Regions from separate parts of the Rosenbergiella sp. YN46 genome, predicted to be linked through region 1. Evidence: predicted binding sites of a transcription regulator. Region 1 holds the regulator's gene; each other region holds the start of a gene.
The links. The regulator PhoB, encoded in region 1, activates phosphate uptake and scavenging genes when phosphate is short. The targets are predictions, from matches to a motif close to CTGTCATAAAACTGNCNNAT.
Positions count from the first base shown of each region.

Region 2: the regulator PhoB is predicted to act here: its motif matches at 2,690-2,709, upstream of acuI (acrylyl-CoA reductase (NADPH)).
Region 3: the regulator PhoB is predicted to act here: its motif matches at 2,196-2,215, upstream of uvrB (excinuclease ABC subunit UvrB).

Region 1 is NZ_JAZHEE010000013.1:53,105-57,242, forward strand. Features, by position in the region: gene brnQ (branched-chain amino acid transporter carrier protein BrnQ) at 1-371, opposite strand, end outside; gene phoR (phosphate regulon sensor histidine kinase PhoR) at 737-2,029, opposite strand; gene phoB (phosphate response regulator transcription factor PhoB) at 2,053-2,742, opposite strand; gene sbcD (exonuclease subunit SbcD) at 3,083-4,138, shown strand, end outside.
Region 2 is NZ_JAZHEE010000004.1:15,184-19,321, forward strand. Features, by position in the region: gene msrQ (protein-methionine-sulfoxide reductase heme-binding subunit MsrQ) at 1-433, opposite strand, end outside; gene msrP (protein-methionine-sulfoxide reductase catalytic subunit MsrP) at 433-1,434, opposite strand; gene acuI (acrylyl-CoA reductase (NADPH)) at 1,515-2,489, opposite strand; gene csrD (RNase E specificity factor CsrD) at 2,712-4,138, shown strand, end outside.
Region 3 is NZ_JAZHEE010000001.1:314,805-318,942, forward strand. Features, by position in the region: gene uvrB (excinuclease ABC subunit UvrB) at 1-1,938, opposite strand, end outside; gene V3W49_RS01475 (ATP-binding cassette domain-containing protein) at 2,711-3,418, shown strand; gene bioD (dethiobiotin synthase) at 3,415-4,092, opposite strand; gene bioC (malonyl-ACP O-methyltransferase BioC) at 4,089-4,138, opposite strand, start outside.

The sequences.
Region 1 (4,138 bases):
ATCAGAAGCGGCATGGCGCCATCACCAGTCAGCGGCGCGATGCCGACCTCAAAGGAGACGGTCGCGGTACGCGGCGTGGCGAACAGCGGCCCCACTGCCAGATAACAGACGGTGGCCAGCAGAACGCCGGCGCGACGGCCAATGGGGGAGCTAAGGCTATCCACCCCGCCACCGACCCGGGCCAGCGCCACAACGGTCATTACCGGCAGACCAACGGCGGTTATCAGAAAGCCAAAAGAGGCCCACCAGACGTGCTCGCCGGCCTGTAAGCCCACCATGGGCGGAAAGATGATGTTGCCCGCGCCAACGAACAGCGCAAAGGTCATAAAGCCCAGAGCGATGATGTCACGCGAAGTTAAACGATGGGTCATAAATTCGGGTTGCCTGTGGATGTGGTGTTGATTTCAGCAAATTTTTCCACCACGACCAGGTGGTGAAAAAGCGGTCTTATCAGAAAATGACAGTGAGAAACACTTCTCAACAAGCGCGGCGAAGAATTGTTTATCGATATACCACGCAATTCTGGTCAGTCTGACGATAATGGGGGCCAATTAAAACGCTTATAGCGTTTGAAGGCAAGAAGCGATCCCAAAACCAGAGCAATATGCCAAATATATAATTACAACCAGAGATATACACCAATCCTTCAACTTTAGTCCGGTTTATCATTCGAATAAAAAGCGAACAGCCGCCGGGGCCTTTTCCTGCGCTACCGGGAAAATTCCCCCTTCGTGCGTTAATGTCTGGGTTCAACGAGCAATCGCGCGGGAATCTGAAACGAAAAGCAGCAGCCCTGCCCGGGAACGCTTTCTATCTCCAGCCGGGTATCATGATGGCTCAGGGCGTGTTTAACAATGGCCAGTCCCAGGCCGCTACCGCCGCTCTGACGCGATCGGGCCTTATCCACCCGATAGAAGCGCTCCGTCAGGCGCGGCAGATGATGGGCCGCTATCCCCGGGCCATCGTCGCTGACGCTAAAGCGCGCCCCCAGCGGAGTACGCTGCCAGCACACTGCAATATTAGACCCGGCAGGCGTATGATTGATGGCGTTATAGACCAGGTTCGAGACGGCGCTGCGTAACTGTTCGCCATTGCCCCGCACCTTAAGTTGCGCATCCACATCGAAAGTGAAGTGGTGTTCCGGCCCCAGCGAGCGGGCGGCCTGCTCCACCTGGCGCAGCATATCCGGGATATCCACGCTTTCACTCAGATCCAGGGAGGGCGATGCTTCAATGCGTGACAGCGTCAGCAATTGCTGTACCAGACTGCTCATCCGCTGGGTCTGTTCTTCCATGGTCAACAGCGCCTTATCACGCAACGCGCCATCCGGTTCGCTGTCGCGCAGCATCTCCAGATAGCCCTGAAGCACGGTCAGCGGCGTGCGCAGTTCGTGGCTGACGTTGGCGAAAAAGTTACGACGAGCCCCTTCCAGTTGATGCATCTGGGTCACATCCCTGGCTACCATCAGCCACTGGCTATCGCTATAGGGCATCACCCGAAACTCCAGATGGCGGCCACTGTTCAGCACCAGATTCAGCGGTCGGGAAAAATCACGCTGTTTCAGATAATGGCTGAACTCCGGATAGCGCAGCAGGTTCAAAATGTTCTGGCCGTTATCATCTGGCCAGCGCAGATTAAGCAACTGCTGCGCCAGCCCGTTACACCAGAAGATGGTGCCCTCTTCGGTGGTCAGCACCACCGCATCCGGCAACGATTCGGCGCCGCTGCGAAAGCGTTTGATCAGATTCCCTAACTCCTTGCGCCGCTTCTTGTTGCGCATCTGCATCTGATGCAGGCCATAGAGCAAAGGCTCCCAACTGCCTCGCCCCGGCGGCGGTGTCATGCTGCGATCCACCCACAGCCACCAGGAGAGCCGCAGCAGATTATGAAAGTGCCAAATCAGAAGCCCCGTGACAGCGGCCAGTAAAAACCACGGCAGGTGCCCCATCAAAGCGCCAAGCAGCAGCGCCGGCAGGCAGCACAGCGCCAGCTCAAGCGCCAGCCTTTTCCACGACAGCCGTTCCAGCAAAAGCCTTACTCCTGAATAACCGGTTAATAACGGGTAGAAAAACGATAGCCGGTACCACGTACCGTCTGCACCATGCGATCGTGGCCGCTGCTTTCCAGCACCTTACGCAGGCGACGGATATGAACATCCACCGTCCGGTCTTCGACGTAAACATTAGTGCCCCAGACCTGGTTCAGAAGCTGTTCGCGGCTGTATACCCGTTCGGGATGCGTCATAAAAAAGTGCAGAAGCTTAAATTCGGTGGGGCCCATATCGAGCGGACGCTCGCCGTTCATCACCCGATGAGAAGTGGGATCGAGGCTTAACCCTTCAATTTCGATAGGCTCCTCTACCGCCATGGGAGAGATGCGCCGCATTACCGCTTTAATTCGCGCCACCAGCTCTTTAGGTGAGAAGGGTTTGGTCATATAATCGTCAGCGCCGGTTTCCAGCCCACGCACCCGGTCTTCCTCTTCGCCCCGGGCAGTCAGCATCACCACCGGTATGTCCCGGGTCATCGGCTGGCGCTTCAGATGCTTAATCAACTGAAGTCCGGAGCCGCCGGGCAACATCCAGTCCAGCAGGATCAAATCAGGCCAGGGTTCGTTAAGCCGTGCCACAGCGGCATCGTAATCTTCCGCTTCAAGCGGCAGGAAACCATTCTGCTCAAGCACGAAACAGACCATTTCACGGATTGGAGCCTCATCTTCTACCACCAGAATACGTCGCGCCATCATTCGCCCTGTCTGATTTTTTCTTGCCCTCGTCGCGAGGGTTCGGGTTGCCATTTTGTAATGCGCGCCATTATGCGTCACTTTTATGACAGATTTATGAAAAACACAGCCCTTTAATGACGCGCTCATTCCCGGATGCCGTCACAGAAGAGGCGCGCAGGCTCCCAGGTTGTTTATAATCCCCCTCGCGCTTTTTTGCCACCGGAACCGAAATGCCCCAAAATCATTCGCGTTACAGGAAGGCGGCAAGATAGCGTATCCCCGGGAGCATAGATAAGCTATGTGACCAGAATAAGCGAACGTCGCCAACGCACCTGTAGCTTGAAGGATGAAGGGAATTATGCGGATCATTCACACCTCTGACTGGCACCTCGGCCAGAATTTCTATACCAAAAGCCGGGCTGCCGAACATCAGGCATTTCTCGACTGGCTGCTGGAGCAGGCTGAACATCGTCAGGCGGACGCCATTATTGTGGCGGGTGATATTTTCGATACCGGCTCGCCGCCCAGCTACGCTCGCGAGCTGTATAACCGCTTCGTGGTCAAATTGCAGCAGACCGGCTGCGCACTCTATATTCTGGCGGGTAACCACGACTCGGTCGCGACCCTGAATGAATCCCGGGAGTTACTGGCCTGCCTGAATACCTGCGTGGTGGCAACGCCTGGCGATAAACCGCTGGAGATGACGCGCCGCGATGGCTCCGTCGGCGCCATTTTGTGCCCCATTCCCTTTTTACGACCGCGGGATCTGCTACAAAGCCAGGCGGGTCAAGATGGTCACGACAAGCAGCTCTCGCTGCTGGAGGCCATCAGCCAGCACTATCAGTGCCTTTATAATGCGGCGCTATCGCTGCGCGGTCAGCGCAGCCTCCCCATCATCGCCACCGGCCATCTGACCACCGTCGGCGTAACCGCCAGCGATTCGGTGCGCGATATCTATATCGGCACTCTGGATGCTTTTCCGGCCCGGAACTTTCCTCCGGCCGATTATATCGCCCTGGGCCACATCCACCGCCCCCAGAGCGTAGGCGGCATGGCGCATATACGCTACAGCGGTTCTCCCATCGCCCTGAGTTTTGACGAAACGGGCAAAGAGAAGAGTGTCAGCCTGGTCAGTTTTGAGGACGCCGCCCTGAGCGAAATCGAAGCACTTCCGGTTCCCGTCACCCAGCCGCTGGCGCTGATAAAAGGCTCGCTGGCGCAGATAGAACAGCAGCTTGAGGCCTGGCGCGACGCCCCCAAACAGCCAATCACCTGGCTGGACATTGAAGTGACCAGCGACGAATACCTGCATGATATGCAGCGCCACATTCGCCAGTTGACGGAAGATTTGCCGCTGGAAGTGGTGCTGATTCGCCGCAGCCGCGAACAGCGTCAGCGGGCTATCGACAATCAA
Region 2 (4,138 bases), on a different contig from region 1:
GGCCCAGCTTTCGTTGCGCCGAACGGGTTGAAGTCATCGCCAGCGCCAGTAGTATCAGCCAGCTAACCAGACCCAGCGTCAGATACGGACGGTGGATAACCTCCTGCCCCAGCAGCACCAGATTGTTAATACCCAGCTCCAGCAGCGCATAGCACATAATATGAAGCGTGGCCCATGCGAAACACCACAGGCCCAGTAAGCGGCGGGTGCGCATTAGCAATGGCTGCTTAGCGTAGCGTGCCAGAGGGGAGACGAGCAAGGTCGCCAGCAGTAATTTCAGTGCTGTCCGACCGGTAAAGTGCTGAATATCCCGGGCCGGATCGGCACTAAGATAGCCCCGGAAGCCGGCCCAGAGCAGCCACAGCAACGGAGCTAAAGCGGCTGCATGCAAAACGACTTTCAGCCAGACGACCTGGTTCACCGTCAGACGCACTAGAAGTTCTCCTTAAGGTTAAGTCCGCGATACAGCGAGGCGACCTGGTCGGCATAACCGTTGAACAACAGCGTCGGCTGACGTTCGACCTTGAGAATACCGCCTGCGCCAATCACGCGTTCAGTCGCCTGGGACCAGCGTGGATGATCGACATGCGGGTTCACGTTGGCGTAAAAGCCATATTCATTCGGCGCGGACAGATTCCAGGTGGTAGGGGGCCGTTCGCGGGTCAGTTTGATGCGTACGATCGATTTAATACCTTTAAAGCCATATTTCCAGGGGACGATAAGCCTTATCGGCGCCCCGTTCTGCGGTGGTAGCGCTTTGCCATATACTCCCACGCTCAGCAGCGTTAGCGGATGCATGGCTTCATCCAGACGCAGGCCTTCAACGTAGGGATACTTTAGTCCGCCGCCGATAAAGCGATCTTTTTGTCCTGGCATCTGCTCTGGCGCATAGAGAGTCTGAAACGCGACATATTTCGCGTGGCTGGTGGGTTCGACCAGGGAGAGTAACTTGTGTAATGGAAAACCGATCCACGGGATGACCATCGACCAGGCTTCCACGCAACGCATGCGGTAGATACGCTCGGTAAGCGGAAAACGGGTGGTCAGGGCGTGATGATCCAGGGTCAGCGGTTTGGCGACTTCGCCGTCAATGGTGAGCGTCCAGGGATCGGTAACCATCGCTCCAGCATTGGCGGCCGGGTCGGCTTTATCAAGGCCGAATTCATAAAAATTGTTGTAGCCGGTGACTTTGCTTTCTGGTGTTAACGGCAGATGGCTTTGCCATTGCGGAGGCTGGCTGAAATTCAGAGCCTGTCCAGCGGGAGCGGGGGGGCGATCGTTGCCTTTAAACCAGTCGAACAGGCTGGCCTTTGCCGCAGGCGCTAGTGTGAGCGTGGTGGCACTTATCCCCAGCATTTTCAGAATCTGGCGGCGCTGTAACATAAAGACAGACTCTGCCGTGACATCGGCTTGCGTCAACTTTTTGGCTTTCATTCATGCATCCTCCGTCATGCCTTTTTATCAGCATGACGGAGGCGGATTGCGAATGCGAATATGTCACGAAAAATTGAAGATTAACCGATCTTCACCAGGGTACGGCCCCGAGACTGATTGTTTATGATGCGTTCGGCATATTCCACTGCCTGGTTAAGGCCTATCTCCGTAGCGCTTTGTTCATAAAAGGAGGAAGGTAGAGCCTGCGCCAGACGTTGCCAGGCTTCACAGCGCCTGGTGAATGGCGTCATTACCGAATCTATGCCCTGTAGCCGGATGTTGCGCAGAATAAATGGCATGACGGTGGTGGGCAGAGTGAAGCCGCCCGCCAGGCCGCAGGCCGCCACGCACCCGCCGTACTGGATCTGAGAAAGCACCTTCGCCAGTACCTCGCCGCCAACGGTGTCGATGGCACCTGCCCATAGCTGTTTTTCCAGGGGACGTCCGGCGGCGAATTCCTCACGTGCCAGGATACGCTGAGCGCCAAGGCTGCGCAGATAGTCGTGCGTACTTTCACGCCCGGAGACCGCGACCACCTGATAACCGAGTTGATGCAGCAGGGCGACAGCCGTGCTGCCCACACCGCCGCTGGCACCGGTGACCAGAATTTCGCCGTGCTCCGGTACTATACCGGCATCTTCCAGCGCCAGCACGCACAGCATTGCGGTAAAGCCTGCAGTACCGATAATCATCGCCTTACGGCTGTCCAGCCCATGGGGCATGGGAACCAGCCAGTCGCCTTTCACCCGGGCGGCGCCGGCCAGTCCTCCCCAGTGTCCTTCGCCTACGCCCCAGCCGGTAAGCAGTACTGACTGTCCGGGCTGAAAGCGTGGATCTTCGCTGCGTTGAACCCGGCCGGCGAAATCGATGCCCGGCACCATGGGGAACTGGCGCACAATTTTTCCCTTACCGGTAATCGCCAGCGCATCTTTATAATTAAGACTGGAGTAGTCCACGGCTACCGTTACGTCTCCTTCGGGCAGGGACGCCGGGTCGAGCGATTCAACGGCGGCATGGATATGGCCGTCGCGCTGATTAAGGATGAGAGCCTGCATCGAAATTCTCCGGGTTATTCAAAAATAAGCACCGATGACTATACTCGCATGATGACGCAGAGAAGGCGATTTATCGCAATAAAAAGGTGAGGTAAGCTGCCGCTTGTCTGGTAAAATAACAGCTTCACGCGAGATAGTTAGCACTTACTTATAGAATAGAAGCCTGGTGCCGTATTGTAAGCCACTGGGTGTTTCTGTACATCCGACGGAGTTAACACAGGGATGCGCTTAACGACGAAATTTTCCACCTTTATGACTCTGCTGACGGGGCTGGCAATTCTGGTCACGCTGCTGGGTTGTTCGTGGAGTTTTTACCACTCCATCCATATCCGAAGCGAACACCGCCTTAACCGAATTGTGACGCTGGTGGATAGCGAACTGCTGGTGCGTTCCCCACAGCAGCTGGAAGATCGCCTTGACGGCATCATGACTCCGCTGGAAATCGTCCGGGTGACGCTAAGTTCCGGTAGCCTTCAGGTACTGGATCATGAACTCCCTGCCGGTTATCAGCCAGCCGGGCAGCATGTGCGCCTGCGCCATCATTCGGTACGGCTGGTGAAGCATCCCAGCCTGGTGCTGCACCTGACCTGGCGCGATCCGATCGATGACTACTTCCATTCATTGCTGACTACCGCGCCGCTTTCGCTGGCGATTGCTTTTATGGTTATCGCTTTGGTGTTCGGCGCGCGTTGGGTGAAACGTCAGTTTTCCGGTCTGGAGCTGCTGGAAAATCGCGCTACTCGCATTCTGAATGGCGAACGGGGAAAGGTGGTACGCGGAACTTTGCTCGAATGGCCGCCCTGTACCAGCAGCGCTATGGATGTATTGTTGAGCGAATTGCAGAATGCCGGGGAGCAGCGTAGCCGCGTAGATACGCTGATCCGCTCTTACGCAGCCCAGGATGCCCAGACCGGTTTGAGCAATCGTCTGTTTTTTGAGAACCAGCTCGCCATGCTGCTGGAAGATAATGAACAGGTGGGCACCCATGGGATGGTGATGATGATCCGGGTTCCGGATTTCGACATTCTGCGCGAAACCTGGGGGCGCGTTGCCGTCGATGACTACCTGTATAACCTGATCAATCTGCTCTCTACTTTTGTTATGCGCTATCCCGGGGCGCTGCTGGCGCGCTATTTTCACAACGATTTCGCGGTACTGCTGCCCCATAGCACGTTAAAAGAGGCGGACGGCATCGCCAGTCAGCTTTTGAAATCGGTGGATGCGATGCCGCCCACCCGAATGTTGGATCCTCAGGATATGGTGCATATCGGTATCTGCGCCTGGCGTGGCGGTCAGAGCGTAGAGCTGGTGATGGAGCACGTTGAAGCCGCCGTGCGCAATGCCGTACTGCAGGGCAGCAACAGTTGGGCGGTTTATGATAACAAACTGCCTGAAAAAGGACGCGGCAATGTGAAGTGGCGTACCATGCTGGAGGACACGCTGCGTCGCGGTGGGCCGCGTTTATACCAAAAGCCTTCAGTTCTGCGTAACGGTGAAGTGCACCACCGGGAAATGGCCGGGCGCATTTTCGATGGGGAAACCGAGGTGCTCTCGGCGGAATATATGCCGGTGGTTCAACAGTTCGGTTTATCGGAGCAGTATGACCGTCAGATGGTTTCGCGCATGATTCCGTTGCTGCGCTTCTGGCC
Region 3 (4,138 bases), on a different contig from region 1:
GGCGTGCTGCATCATCTGCTCTTCCAGCTGCTGAATTTTCTGCTGCAGCGCTTTCGGCGTCATCTCTGCCGCTTCCGCCGTTGCGGCTACCGCCCGGCCGCGACCGCGGCCCTTCGCCCTGGTACGAGCCAGCCCTTCGCCCAGCGCCAGAATATCCACCACCTTCTTGTTAAGTCCCTGAGGCACAATGCCGTGCTCTTCATTATAGCGCTGCTGCTTCTCGCGACGGCGTTCGGTTTCGCCAATCGCCTTCGCCATAGAAGGCGTGATCTTATCGCCGTACAGAATCGCCTGGCCGTTAACGTTACGCGCGGCGCGACCGATGGTCTGAATCAGGGAGCGCTCTGAACGCAGGAAGCCCTCTTTATCGGCATCAAGAATCGCCACCAGCGACACCTCCGGCATATCCAGCCCTTCTCGCAGCAGGTTTATCCCCACCAGCACGTCGAACTCGCCAAGGCGCAAATCGCGAATAATCTCCATGCGCTCCACGGTATCGATATCCGAATGCAGATAGCGTACCCGCTCTCCGTGCTCTTCCAGATATTCGGTCAGGTCTTCCGCCATACGTTTGGTCAGGGTGGTCACCAGCACCCGTTCGTTGCGGGCGGCGCGTTGACGGATCTCCGACAGCAGATCGTCCACCTGAGTCGCCACCGGTCGGACTTCGATCATCGGATCCAGCAGCCCGGTTGGCCGCACTACCTGATCGATAACATCGCCGCCGGATTTTTCCATCTCGTAATTGCCCGGCGTAGCAGAAACGTAGATGGTCTGTGGGGCCAGCGCTTCGAACTCTTCGAACTTCAGCGGGCGGTTATCCAGCGCCGAAGGCAGCCGGAAGCCATACTCCACCAGAGTCTCCTTGCGCGCCCGATCGCCGCGGAACATGCCGCCTATCTGGGGAATGGTCACGTGGGATTCATCCACCACCAGCAGCCCGTCGGCGGGCAGGTAGTCGAACAGGGTCGGCGGCGGCTCGCCCGGGCCGCGCCCGGAAAGATAGCGCGAATAGTTCTCGATGCCCGAGCAGTAGCCCAGTTCGTTCATCATCTCCAGATCGAACTGAGTACGCTGGCTCAGGCGCTGCTCTTCCAGCAGCTTGTCATTGGCCAGCAGTACCCTGCGGCGTTCCGCCAGCTCCTCTTTGATCTCTTCCATCGCCTGAACGATGCGCTCGCGCGGCGTCACGTAGTGGGTTTTTGGGTAGATGGTATAGCGCTGCACCGTAGACTCCACGTGGCCGGTCAGCGGATCGAACAATGACAGCCGTTCCACTTCGTCGTCGAACAACTCCACCCGCAGCGCCACCTCGTCTGATTCCGCCGGGAAGATATCGATAACCTCGCCGCGCACCCGGAAGGTACCGCGCTGGAACGCCTGGTCGTTACGGGTGTACTGTAGCTCCGCCAGGCGGCGCAGAATCGAACGCTGATCCACCAGCATGCCAACGGTCAGGTGCAGCATCATCTTCAGGTAAAGATCGGGATCGCCCAGGCCGTAGATGGCCGAAACCGACGCCACCACCACCACATCGCGTCGCTCCAGCAGCGCCTTGGTGGCCGACAGCCGCATCTGTTCGATATGCTCGTTCACCGAGGCGTCTTTTTCGATAAAGGTGTCGGAGCTGGGAACATAGGCTTCGGGCTGGTAGTAATCGTAGTAAGAGACGAAATACTCCACCGCGTTTTCCGGGAAGAACTCCTTCATTTCGCCATATAGCTGAGCCGCCAGGGTCTTATTAGGCGCCAGCACCATGGTGGGGCGCTGCAAATTCGCGATGACGTTGGCGATGGTGAAGGTTTTCCCCGAGCCGGTCACCCCCAGCAGGGTCTGATGAGCCAGCCCGTCGTCCAGCCCCTCGCAGAGGCGTCGAATCGCTTCGGGCTGATCGCCGGAAGGTTGAAAGGCGGAGTGGAGTTTTAACGCTTTGCTCATGGCGGGCTACCTGATGGTGAAGAAGTGTGCAAGCCGGAGAGTAATTTTACTCGCCGCGGGCGTTTTTGCCAATCACAATAGCTGGATGGAAACACAGTAATTCATCGCTTAACCTTGTGCCGTAAAGCGAATTCACCGGCAAATATTCGCCGTTTTGCCGCCGCGCTGGATTTTTCACCCCTGCGCCTCTGGTTATCCCCAGAACGGAGGTAAGATTTAACATTTGTCAAGTCAGGTGATGAAAGTTTTATTTCTGAGTATGGCGGTTTTATGACAAGGATTGATTTTATTTAACTCATTGATACAAATATAAATTTAAATAAAGGCGGCTTTGACGCCAATTCAGGCGCGACCCGCGTCTTTTCTTGCTTACCGCACGTTTTCTAACTCTAATACACAAGGTTATCCACAGGAATAGTGGATAACTGCTCCGGGGCCACAAACCATGCCGCCTGCCCGAAAACCCTGGTTTGTGTGTGTCGGGCCGCAAAAAAAAGTTTTATGCTTTTTTTTGTCTCTTTAAGCGCTCGCGACGTATCCCAGTCCGACACCATAAATAACCGCATCTGCACCAAAAAGGCGAAGCTGTCAGCACCGTCGAAGTGCAGCCATCCCCTCCATAGAACAGCGTAAAACTCTGCATTGTGGCGTCTTGTCCGTTTTTTTAGCGTGTTGTTGCGCTTTTTGTTAACTGGAATAGCTGGCAAGCGATTTGCACCGCCTCCGGGTAGCCGCGCATGCGGCGACCAGGCCCTGGCAGAGGAGAGCAGCCATGTTGAGTGTACGCGCAGTGAATCAGTTTTACGGCGATCGCCACGTATTATGGAATGTGGATCTGGAACTGGCGCCGGGAGAGTGTACCTGCCTGCTGGGCGAGCCAGGAGCCGGAAAAACAACCCTGGCTAACTGCATTACCGGCCACCTGCCGGTGCAGAGCGGTGCCCTGCTCTGGCAAACGCCCGGCGGGCCGCCGGAAGATTTGCGTAATATGTCGGTCGCGCGCAGAGCCGCGCTGGGTATTGGTTATCTGCCTCAGGGCCAGCGGCTGTTTACCCGGCTTTCGGTGGAGCAGAATCTGCATATCGCTCTACGGGCCGTTAACGCCACTCCCCGGGCGATTCCGCCGCTAATAGACGCCCTGTTTCCGGCGCTCTACGCCGTCCGTCACCTGCCGGCAGGCGCACTGCCCATACAGCTACGCCAGCCGCTGGCGCTGGCGTTGGCGCTGGTCACCGGCCCCCGGTTGTTGATTCTGGACGAACCATTACGCGCGCATCCTCAGACGCCGCTCGAAGAGATGGCACTGCTGGTGAAACGGCTGGTTCAGGAGTTCGGAATGACGGTTCTGCTGGCGGAACGCAGCCTGTCGCTAATCCGCAGAGTGGCGGATCGTTTCTGCTTACTGCACCGCGGACGTAACCTGGCCCAGGGTGGGCCAGGTCAACTGGATGAACGGCTGCTGGGCTGGATGGCGCCTTAACCGTCGAGCTGCGTTAAATCGAGCCACTGGCCGCCGGGTGCCGCGGGCTCCGCAAGCCAGGGGATCTCGCCGAGCATCGGCGCCGGTAGCTGCGCACGCAGCGTAGCCAGATATTCCGCATGGCGGCGCCCGGGCGGCTGCACATCATTGGCGACCCAGCCCGCCAGCCGCAGCCCGGCGCTCTGCACCGCGGCGGCGGTCAGCAGCGCATGATTGATGCAGCCAAGTTTAACGCCCACCACCAGAATCACCGGTAGCTGCTCTTCCACCACCCAGTCGGAAAAAAAGGTCGTGTCGGACAGCGGTGTAAACCAGCCGCCAGCGCCTTCCACCAGCACCCAGTCGGCCTGACGCTCCAGGTCGCGCAGCCCGGCGGACAGCGCGCCGAACGTGATGGGTCTGCCCTCTTCCCGGCTGACAATGTGCGGCGACGTTGGCTCCAGAAACGTCAGCGGATTCACCTGGGCATAGTCCAGCGCCTGGGTGCTGTGACGCTGCAACGCCAGGGCATCGCCATTACGCACGCCCTCATCGGTCATCTCGCTGCCGGAGGCCACCGGCTTATAGCCCGCGGTACGCCAGCCCGCCAGAGCGGCGGCCTGCAACAGTGCACAACTGGCGACGGTTTTTCCCACTTCGGTATCGGTTCCGGTTACAAACCAACGTTTAGTCACTTCTCAATCGCTCCATAAAACAGTTGATAGCTCAGGGGGAACTTCC